One region of the Paenibacillus sp. PK3_47 genome, then DNA from elsewhere that is predicted to be linked to it. Evidence: riboswitches for the same ligand, from Rfam matches in the RefSeq annotation. Region 1 holds a riboswitch; each other region holds the start of a gene.
The links. A riboswitch is a leader RNA that binds a small molecule or an ion and turns the genes downstream of it on or off. The one in region 1 is predicted to bind cyclic di-AMP.

Region 1 (3,243 bases):
GAAGGAAGGAGATCTGGAGTGGATCGCATCCTTGTGCAGCCATCCCAAAGTAGTCGCCATCGGCGAGATTGGGCTTGATTATTACTGGGACACTTCTCCCAAAGAGGTACAGCATGAGGTGTTCCGCAAGCAAATCCGGCTGGCCCGCGAGCTGAAAATGCCAATTAGTATTCATAACCGTGATGCCCATGAGGATGTGGTGCGTATTTTGCGTGAGGAAAAGGCAGACGAGATCGGCGGAGTCATGCACTCGTTCTCCGGGAGCTGGGAAACGGCCAAAATGTGTCTCGATCTCGGGTTCCATCTGTCCTTCGGAGGGCCGATAACCTTCAAGAATGCCAGGGTGCCCAAGGAGGTTCTCGCCCAGACCCCGCTGGACAGATTACTCATCGAAACGGACTCTCCATACCTTACACCGCACCCGTTCCGGGGCAAGCGAAATGAGACTGCTCATGTGAAGCTGGTAGCTGAGGCAGCCGCGGAAATAAAAGGGATTGATTTACAGGAATTAGCTGAAATTACGTATGCGAACGCACTGGAACGATTTGGGATTGTCTGAAAACGGGAGTAAAACAGGTGAAAAATAGAGTATAGCCGACCTATTAAACTTTTTTAATAAAAAAATGGCCGATTATTACAAATTTTTAATCATTTTTTTGCTTAAACGTGGTTGAACCGTCCTTTACAACATGCATCAAAACAGGATATCATCTTTTCAGTGCAGTGAGCTGTTGTTACTGTGACAGTCACTGATTCATGGATCGTCTCGCTGAGTCTCCGTACGGAGAACGGGGGAACCAATATTGCACTGCTGCATGCCAGTACATAGAGTACAACACGTAATATGCGCAGACATTATTTGATTTCTTCACGTGGTCTTTGGGGTGAATTTGAGGGCAACCGCCATGAGCGGGTGACCTGAGATAGGGCGTCTCTCTTATGCCCGAACCCGACAGCTAACCCCGTAAGCGCAAAGTAAGAGAGGCAACCTCGTGCATAACATTCCCGCGTATTCTGACATCCGGAGAAGCCACGAAAGAGTCCTCTATGAACTCTTTTTAGGCTTCTTTTGTTTTGAATAATGCGAATGAACCCGGCATACTGTTATATAACAGTGTTCTGGAGCCACTATGCCGAGCAGGCGATCCATGAGCAGGAAACGCTGAAGCAATGCGGGCGTATCCTGTTGCAATCTCAAACCTAGTTTCGTCACAAATGATGCAGTCTACATGATATACAACTTGGACGACGGGGCTATGTAAGGAGGATGGAGAGAATGGGCGTATTCCAACCAGAAGTATCCCATGATTCGCAATCATCCAGCAGGTCTTTCGCATTACGGTGGAAGCAAGTGAATCCTCGCGTACTTTCGCTTGCAGGTGTGGTATCAATCGTTATCGCGCTGCTTATTCTGCTGTACGTACACGGTCAAGGCAATAAAGTAATAAATTTAGTAATAGACGGGAAAGTGCTGACGCTGGAGACGCGTGAGGCACTGCTCAGTGATGTGCTGGCCAAAGAACAGATTACAGTCCAGCCGCATGATAAAGTATCCATAGGCCTTGGCGATGAAATACAAGACGGTGACCGTGTCGTCATTACCCGCGCGCAGGCGATTAGTCTTACTGTAGACGGGGCAACCAAAACACTGTATACCACCGAGAAATCGCTCGGGGATGCCATTACCAAGCTGGGCTACAGCCTGGAGGGCAACGACAAGATTTTCCCTTCGCTTGATACCGCAGTATCATCCGGTATGGAGGCCAAGATTGTCCGGATCACCAAGCAAAAGGTAGAACGGACGGTAAGCTTGCCTTTCCGGGTTATCAAAACCGCAGACCCTTCCCTGTACGTAGGGGACAACAGAGTTGCACAAGCAGGCAAGCCGGGTGCCATTGTCCAGCACATCGAGAAGATCTATCAAGATGGTGAGCTGGTTTCCATGAGCATGGTCGGCAAGGAAGTTGAGACGGTTACCAAAGACAAGATTATTGCCGTTGGTACGAAGCCGGTTCCTAAGCCCGTTGTAGTTGCTGCAACAACATCCAAACCAAAAACAACTTCCAAAACCACCGCAAAAGCAGCAACAACTGCAAAATCTGCAAAAGCTGCAAAAACCAGCAACGTCGTGCACAAGGCAGGCGTAGACTTCCAGTACAAAAAAATGATTAAAAACGTATCCATGACGGCATACTCATCTGAAGAGCCGGGCATTGGAACACGGACTGCTTCCGGCACACGCGTAACGGAAGGCCGTACTATTGCTGTAGATCCGAATGTAATTCCTATCGGCTGGTGGGTGTACATTGAGGGATTAGGATTCCGCCGTGCAGAGGATACCGGCGGTGCCATCAAAGGCAATAAGGTGGATGTATACTACGATTCACTGAGCCATGCCCGTAACTTTGGGCGTAAATCCCGGACTGTTTATGTGATTGGACCTGTAAAGCCGGAGCTCAATTAGCATGTTACAGTCTTTTGCAAATTAGCAGGTAATAAGCTATAGTGAGGGTAGCACTTAACGAACGGATGCTGCTCATCACTTATACATTCTTTAGCCAATAAGAAGGGGAGCGAATCCTCTTCTTTTTGTGTTGTAAGGGAAGGAGCCGGAAGATGATCAAGGAATTAATTGTGGTGGAAGGTAAAAGCGATACGGTTGCCGTCAAGCGTGCGGTAGAAGCCGATACGATAGAGACAGGCGGTTCTGCAGTGGACCGCAGGGTGATTGCCAAGATTGCGCTGGCCATGGAGCGCAGGGGAGTTATTATCCTCACGGATCCGGACCATGCCGGTGAACGCATACGCAAAATTGTGTCTTCCAAGGTGCCCGGTTGCAAGCATGCCTTTATACCGGAAAAGGATGCTACACGCAAAGGGGACATAGGGGTGGAGAATGCTTCCCCGGAGGCTATCCGGCATGCCCTTGCCCATGTGCATACCTCCTTTGAAGGGGCTCCGGCACTGATTGGCATGGATGAGCTTATTGCTGCCGGAATGATTGCCCATCATGAGGCGGCTGAACGCAGAATGGCGCTGGGTAATCTGCTTGGCATCGGATACTGCAACGGTAAACAGCTATACAAGCGGCTGGCTATGTTTGGCATCACGCGGGAGGAGTTTCAGGCTGCTCTCGCACAAATTGAACAGGGAGGCATTACCTCATGAGCGGCAATGATCATATCTCATCTCCATCAAGGACCAAAGAAATTATCCAGCGCTATGGATTCTCATTCAAAAAAA
Region 2 (3,243 bases), 2.7 Mb from region 1:
TGAACGGGAAAAGTCCCGTTAATTCCGCTGGAAATCGGCTGGCGGGCGAAATGAGAAGCACAAATACCTCTGAATCCGCAGAAATCAGCCCCAGCAGCGAAATGAGAGGCACAAATACCTCCGAATCCGCACAAACCAGCCGCAACGGCGAAATGAGAAGCACAAATACCTCCGAATCCGCAGAAACTAGCCGCAACGTCGAAATGAGAAGCACAAATACCTCCGAATCCGCAGAAACTAGCCACACCGCGAAATGAGAGGTACAAATGCCTCCGAATCCGCAGAAACTAGCCACACCGCGAAATGAGAGGCACAAATGCCTCCGAATCCGCAGAATCCAGCCACAACGGCGAAATGAAAGGTACAAATACCTCCGAATCCGCAGAAACTAGCCACAATGGCGAAATGAGAAGCACAAATACCTCTGAATCCGCAGAAACCAGCCACAATGTCGAAATGAGAAGCACAAATACCTCCGAATCCGCAGAAATCAGCCACAGCGGCGAAACGAGAGGCACAAATACCTCATAAGCCTAACCATTATGCTAGTTGAAGGACAAATTGCAATTAGGATGAGCCTATATCCTATACATACTGATAGTTTCGATTGGCAGTGGGCACTGTAATTTCACTGAACCGCTAGCTGCAAGGAAAAGAGGGGTGAGGAAAAGCAGAAAAGCGGAAAAGAGGAAAAACAGAAAAGCAGAACAGCAGAAAAGCGGAAAAGAGGAAAAGCAGAAAAGAGAAAAATGAAAAGAGGTATGGAGAGAAGAGGATAAAAGAATAAAAGGAGAAGAAGAGAAGAGAAGAAGAGGATCAGAGGATAAGGGGGCCATAACCGGCCCTTCACTTAATCCCCCCAACCCCCTCTCAGCGCTGCGTCAAATTTGTATTGTACTATTTCTCATATTTCCTAAAGTATCCCCACCCTCTCACCGATATAAAAAAAGTGGGCAGCTATGTCCTAATGATTACATTAATGTTACTTATTTTTACTATTTTCATAGATGAAGGTTTTGATGAATTCAGGCGCTGACCACGCAAAATAACCCTGATTTTTACACCTGACGTAACATCAGAAGGAAGTTTCAGCAATTTTCACGTTGCCGTGCAGAATTTATGTTATCGCAGTTTACACAGGAATATATGAAATAGGATTGACAGGAAGAAGCAGGATACAATACTATTGAATCAATAGTTACAAAAAATTAATGAGTTGTTGCCGAATTTCGTTTCGAAAACGGGGGAACCAATCTTGGGTGAATTATTCTTGAAGGCAAAGGAATATAGGGAACCTTTAACCGAACCCTCAGCTAACTCCGTAGGCATTGAAGGGAGAAAAGGTTTCTGAAAAAGTTCATTTTGTCTCTAATGGGAGCTGCAGTTTTATTCACGTCCACTCCAGTCAGCACATACGCCAGTACATCATCACTGAATAGCGAAGTTCAAGAGGTATTGGGAACCCCTTACCAATGGGGCGGTACTACAACCGCCGGTTTCGATTGTTCCGGATTTATTTTGTACATTATGGAAAAATTCAATTCAGGTGACCTGCCGCGCACCTCAGCCTCGCAAGCCAAAGCCGGCACACCCGTAGCTAAAGATGATCTCCGTGAAGGAGATCTGGTATTCTTCAATACGCTCGGCTCCGGAATCTCGCATGCAGGTATTTATATCGGTGACGGTGAGTTCGCTCATTCTTCCAGCAGCAAAGGTGTAAGAATCAGCAAGCTCACAGACTCCTATTACCGCGACCGTTATGTGACTGCCCGCCGTGTAGTGAGCGAGACCAGCTACAGCAAGATGGCCAACTAATATTTATAAGTATAATCATGTCAAAGAACAAGCTGTCTCCGGCCGCCGGATGTCAGCTTGTTCTTTTTAATATACTTACGGTGAGGCTAAGAGCTGTACACCGCAACTTCCTCCGTCCGGTCGTCCCTCCGGATCTCCAGCAGCTCCATTGCAGCAAAAGCCCTGATTCCGTGCAGGTCGCCTCCGTTTACAGTGAACGAATCGCCGCTCCGGGCAGCCTGGGCCAGGCCGTTCAGCACAACCTCTCCATGCCCCGATAAAATAACCCAGTGTTTGCCGCTATGCAGGCAAGGCATCTCAGGCATCTCATGCCCTGGCAGCAAAAACAGCTTAACCGTAAGCACAACCTCTCCTTCATTTCCGGTCCGGTCCAGGACCATATAATGCCCCCAGGCGGTTTCTCCGTAACCGGCCTCTGCTGAAGGCGGATGCACAATGTCTTTAATGGCATTCGCCTCTTGTTTACCGGCAATCAGGATGCCGTCCGGACTTCCTACAGCAACAATATCCGGAACACCGATGACAATCATGGGCAGCTTCAAGTCGTTCACAATATGTGTATTCCCGCTGTTTCCCCAGATTCCTCCGGGTCCTGTCACCGTCTGCTGCAGCCGGGCAGTCAGCGTATCCCAGCTGCCCAGATCGCGCCATTCCCCTTCGTGACGGAGCACTGCAGCTTTGCGGGTCCGTTCGGCTATTTCCTTGTCAAAGCTGCGTACGGGAAAACCCGGGTACAGTGCGGTGAAGGCAGCCGGCTCCGCAGGGAGTCCCATTTGCTCCAGATGGCTCAGCATAAAGCCGAGCCTGAAAGCAAAAACCCCGCAGTTCCACAGCGCGCCGCTCCTGATCAGCTCCCCGGCCTTAGAAGAATCAGGCTTTTCTTCAAAAGACAGGACAGGGGAATAAGCCGTGTTACCGCCTGGTTTCTCCGGAAGTATGTAGCCATACTGATCCGAAGGATGGGCGGGTCTTGTCCCAAGCAGTACAAGCTCGGCTTGTGAAGCGGACAGAATATCCGTGAACTGATGGAAGCACTGAAAAAATCCGTCATCGGCATACATATCTGCAGGAGCCACGCATATAGTATCTTCCGGTTTAGCCTTGCGGGAGGCATACAAATAAACTGCAGCTAATGCAGCTGCCGTAAAGGTTCCGCGTTTATGCGGCTCCCCGAGAACTTCGTACCTGTTCCCCGTATACCGGCGCACGAGGGATGTCTGGTCCTCATGTGCCACGAACAATGCTGATGGGCTGAGACTGCTGTTCTCCAGCTGCCGGCACACCCGTTCAATCATCGACTCGGTGCCCCCGCCGGGAGCCGGCAGCAGCTTCAGGAACATTTTTGAGCGGACAGGGCCTGACAGCGGCCACAGCCGCTGCCCGGAACCTCCGCATAACAGGATGGTATGCAAGGCTGCCTTCCTCCTT
Region 3 (3,243 bases), 600 kb from region 1:
GCAAGCGCTCTCAAGTCAGACATTCCTTAACGCCTCTTTTCCTGCAGAATTTGTTGTTACCAGGGCCAGTGATTGCCGTCAAGATCGAGATAAGCCGGCTCTTCACCCATGTATTTCTTATGGTCCAGCACAAGACTCATAATTTTGCCGGCAGACTCCTCCGGGGTAATCGGTGCTTCTACGGCTTTTTCGCCATGCATGTAAGTCTGGATCCAGCCGGGGTGAAAAACCATGACCTGTCCCCCCATTACCTTCAAATGATTGTGCATCAGGGAGGACTGCATATTCAGCGCCGCCTTGGACATACAGTATCCGTACATATTAATCCGTTTGTTGCGTCCAATACTTCCGGCTTCGGAGGAGATGTTAATAATCAGCTTCTGCTTGCCCTGCAGCAGCAGGCCCATCAGTTCGTTGCTGACCCTCAGCGCGCCGAGCGTATTCACATTGTATATCCGGGCCATGGCTTCATCGTCCATATCCACCAGCATCGTGGCATCATCAGCTTTGTGAATAATCCCCGCGTTGTTGATCACAATATCGACATGTCCTGTGCTCCCTGCTATGGTCCGCGCAGCCTGCTTCACGCTCTCCCGGTCTCCGATGTCCAGAGGAATCAGGTACAGCCTGTCCCTGTACCGGGTCTTCATCGCCGCAAGCGAAGGGGAATCCTGCAGGTACTGCCCGGCAAACACAGTATAATGATTCTCCAGAAGCCAGCGTGCCAGGCACATTCCCAGACCGTGATCAGCGCCGGTAACACAAGCGACCTTTTTAATATAGTACACCCCCTCAGTTTTTTTCCAGTATAGAATGCCCGATCTCTTTCTCACCTTAGCATGGCTATGAAGCATTATCAATGTCCACAGCAGGACGGTAATTTCCTTTGGATAACAGCCCAAGACTTCTTTTTGATTTAATTTTGAACTATGTTACAATCATAGTTACAGGTGCTAACAACTTAATTGTTAACAAACAAAAATCAACCGCAGAAAGGTGAGATTCCTTATGTCTATTCAACAAATCCACACGCTGGATGAACTGAACCAATATGTAGGTCAGCCAGGCAAAAAGCTGCTGTTCAAACACAGCACAACCTGCCCGATCAGCGCCAAAGCGCATGAAGAATTCCAGGCTTACGCACAAGGCTCCGACACTCCGGCTGCCATCGTTCATGTCATTGAGGACCGGCCGGTGTCCAACCAAATCGCTGAGGATTTTGGCATCAAGCATGAGTCCCCGCAAATTTTTCTTCTGGATGGCGGCGAAGTCCGCTGGAACACCTCCCACTGGAAAATTACCCGGGATGCAATCAAGGAAGCCGTGAGTAAATGAGCCAGCCCGTTATTGTCTACTCCACCGCGAACTGCAGCGACTGCAACCAGGTAAAACAGCTTTTGTCAGAGCAGGGCATTGCGTATGAAGTCCGGGATGTCATGACAAGCACCGATTACCAGGAAGAAGTCGAGAAGCTCGGCTTCATGGGCGTGCCTGTTACCGTATTCGAAGACCGTGCAGTCAAAGGCTTCAACCTTCCGGCACTTAAGGAACTCATTGAAGCGGCTGCCCGTTAATCCGGAAACTGCCATAGTCCAATATCACTCCCGTATAGCGAACGGCACGGAAAGCCTCAGCCTTCCGTGCCGTTCGCATACGGGATTTTTATTATGCCCGTCAATAGGTGCCGTCTTCAATTTATCCCCGGGAAGCCGGGCTTTCCGCCAGATACGCGACATTGCCGCTGTGGGAATAAATCACCTGACTTACCCCGAGCCCCTTATAGACCAGTCTTGGCTTCAATGAAGAAGTGATTACGAATATGGATTTGGTCGTCCAGGTCCGGCACATTTGAACATAACGGCAGCATAAGGCCACACTGCTCTCGAACAGATAGACCTGGCCCACCGGGAAGGCAGGCCGGAACCATGTATTCTCATGGCGGGTGTCCACCACAAGATTTACCTCCACGCCCAGCTCCTCCAGACGTTTTTTCTCCGCTGCATTATTCGCAATTCCCGCTATTTTGTAACCTTTACACTTCAGTGTCCTGATAAAATGCTCACCAGCCTTGTTCGGTGCACAAATGAGTACATATTCGTCCTGATCCGCCATCTCTATCTATCTCCTTTTCGATTAGGCCGCATTTGATACAGGTCTATAAAAACACAGCAAAAAACCACAAAGGATCTCCTCTGTGGCTGGTTAGCGGTCACATAGCACTCATCCTCTCTACATACGCTTACGAGGTTAGCTGCCGGATTCGGGCAGTGAGAGTCGCCCTACCTGTCTTCCATGCGAGCATTCTCTCGCACTTCCCCAGGATTCACCCCATAACCGGCTCCGGTCCTTGACCAGGCTGCCGATTGTTGGTTCCCCCGCTTTCCTTAACGGAAATTAAGCGGTTTACATATTCGGTTGTACTTACCCCGATGTTACGCCTTTTAGTTGTAGTTTTCAAGACTCTGCGCGTGAATGACAGGCATAAACTTTTTCGCCTGAAAATCATTTGCCCCCGTTACCCCTTACGTTTGCCGCCTTTTACAAATCTCCATGCCGCTGTACAGCAGCCGAGCAATCCTAAACCGAGAATCAACGTCTGCAGCGCCCCGAGCAGCGTAGAGCCATCCGGGCGGACCAGACTGCTGATAATGATCAGCACGATCGAAGCCGCGACCAGCAGGGGCGTTTGTATGCTTTTTTTCACAGTTACCACTCCTTACTACTTAAAGTACACTATTCTTCTTCATTTCACCAGGCGCAGCCGGATGCACAATTCATACTTTCAGCTAACGCTCAACGAATCCTCAGGCTGTGTTCAGGTATGCCGCCTATGCTTGGCAGTGTAACAAGATCCTTACCGGACAAGAAAGGCGGTTATTCGCTTTATGCCAAAACAACATATAACCAAACGAAAAAAAATAACCATTGCCATTACGCTCAGCACCCTGCTTACAGGCGGTATTCTCTACCAGCTTGCCGACCGTTATCTGATTCAACATGTCGAAGTCGTTGTTGCCGATCAGGCAGTTTCCGGTGCAGAAGCCAATACAGAGGCGGTCAGTACAGCGGCGGCGGCAGATTCAAATGAGGCCGGCCAGGATTCTCCGGAAGCCGTATCCGATGACTGGAACTACAGCAGCGATGACATGGACATCTCTCTTAAGCAGGTCACCACCGGCCGCGGAAGCGACCAGATCACCTATTACATCGCAGATGTGCAGGTGTCTGATGCTTCTCTGATCC

Region 2: another riboswitch for cyclic di-AMP. It lies ahead of C2I18_RS23240 (C40 family peptidase); the one in region 1 lies ahead of C2I18_RS12200 (resuscitation-promoting factor).
Region 3: another riboswitch for cyclic di-AMP. It lies ahead of C2I18_RS14820 (hypothetical protein); the one in region 1 lies ahead of C2I18_RS12200 (resuscitation-promoting factor).

The regions. Positions count from the first base shown of each region.
Region 1 is NZ_CP026029.1:2,717,877-2,721,119, forward strand. Features, by position in the region: gene C2I18_RS12195 (TatD family hydrolase) at 1-559, shown strand, start outside; cyclic di-AMP (ydaO/yuaA leader) riboswitch at 758-987, shown strand; gene C2I18_RS12200 (resuscitation-promoting factor) at 1,277-2,464, shown strand; gene rnmV (ribonuclease M5) at 2,617-3,168, shown strand; gene rsmA (16S rRNA (adenine(1518)-N(6)/adenine(1519)-N(6))-dimethyltransferase RsmA) at 3,165-3,243, shown strand, end outside.
Region 2 is NZ_CP026029.1:5,373,269-5,376,511, forward strand. Features, by position in the region: gene C2I18_RS23230 (hypothetical protein) at 1-134, opposite strand, end outside; gene C2I18_RS23235 (hypothetical protein) at 304-531, shown strand; cyclic di-AMP (ydaO/yuaA leader) riboswitch at 1,211-1,343, shown strand; gene C2I18_RS23240 (C40 family peptidase) at 1,348-1,815, shown strand; gene C2I18_RS23245 (sugar phosphate nucleotidyltransferase) at 1,902-3,227, opposite strand.
Region 3 is NZ_CP026029.1:3,314,958-3,318,200, reverse strand. Features, by position in the region: gene C2I18_RS14840 (ThuA domain-containing protein) at 1-23, opposite strand, end outside; gene C2I18_RS14835 (SDR family NAD(P)-dependent oxidoreductase) at 57-788, opposite strand; gene ytxJ (bacillithiol system redox-active protein YtxJ) at 1,009-1,335, shown strand; gene C2I18_RS14825 (glutaredoxin family protein) at 1,332-1,574, shown strand; gene C2I18_RS14820 (hypothetical protein) at 1,696-2,112, opposite strand; cyclic di-AMP (ydaO/yuaA leader) riboswitch at 2,221-2,411, opposite strand; gene C2I18_RS14815 (hypothetical protein) at 2,516-2,704, opposite strand; gene C2I18_RS14810 (phosphodiester glycosidase family protein) at 2,886-3,243, shown strand, end outside.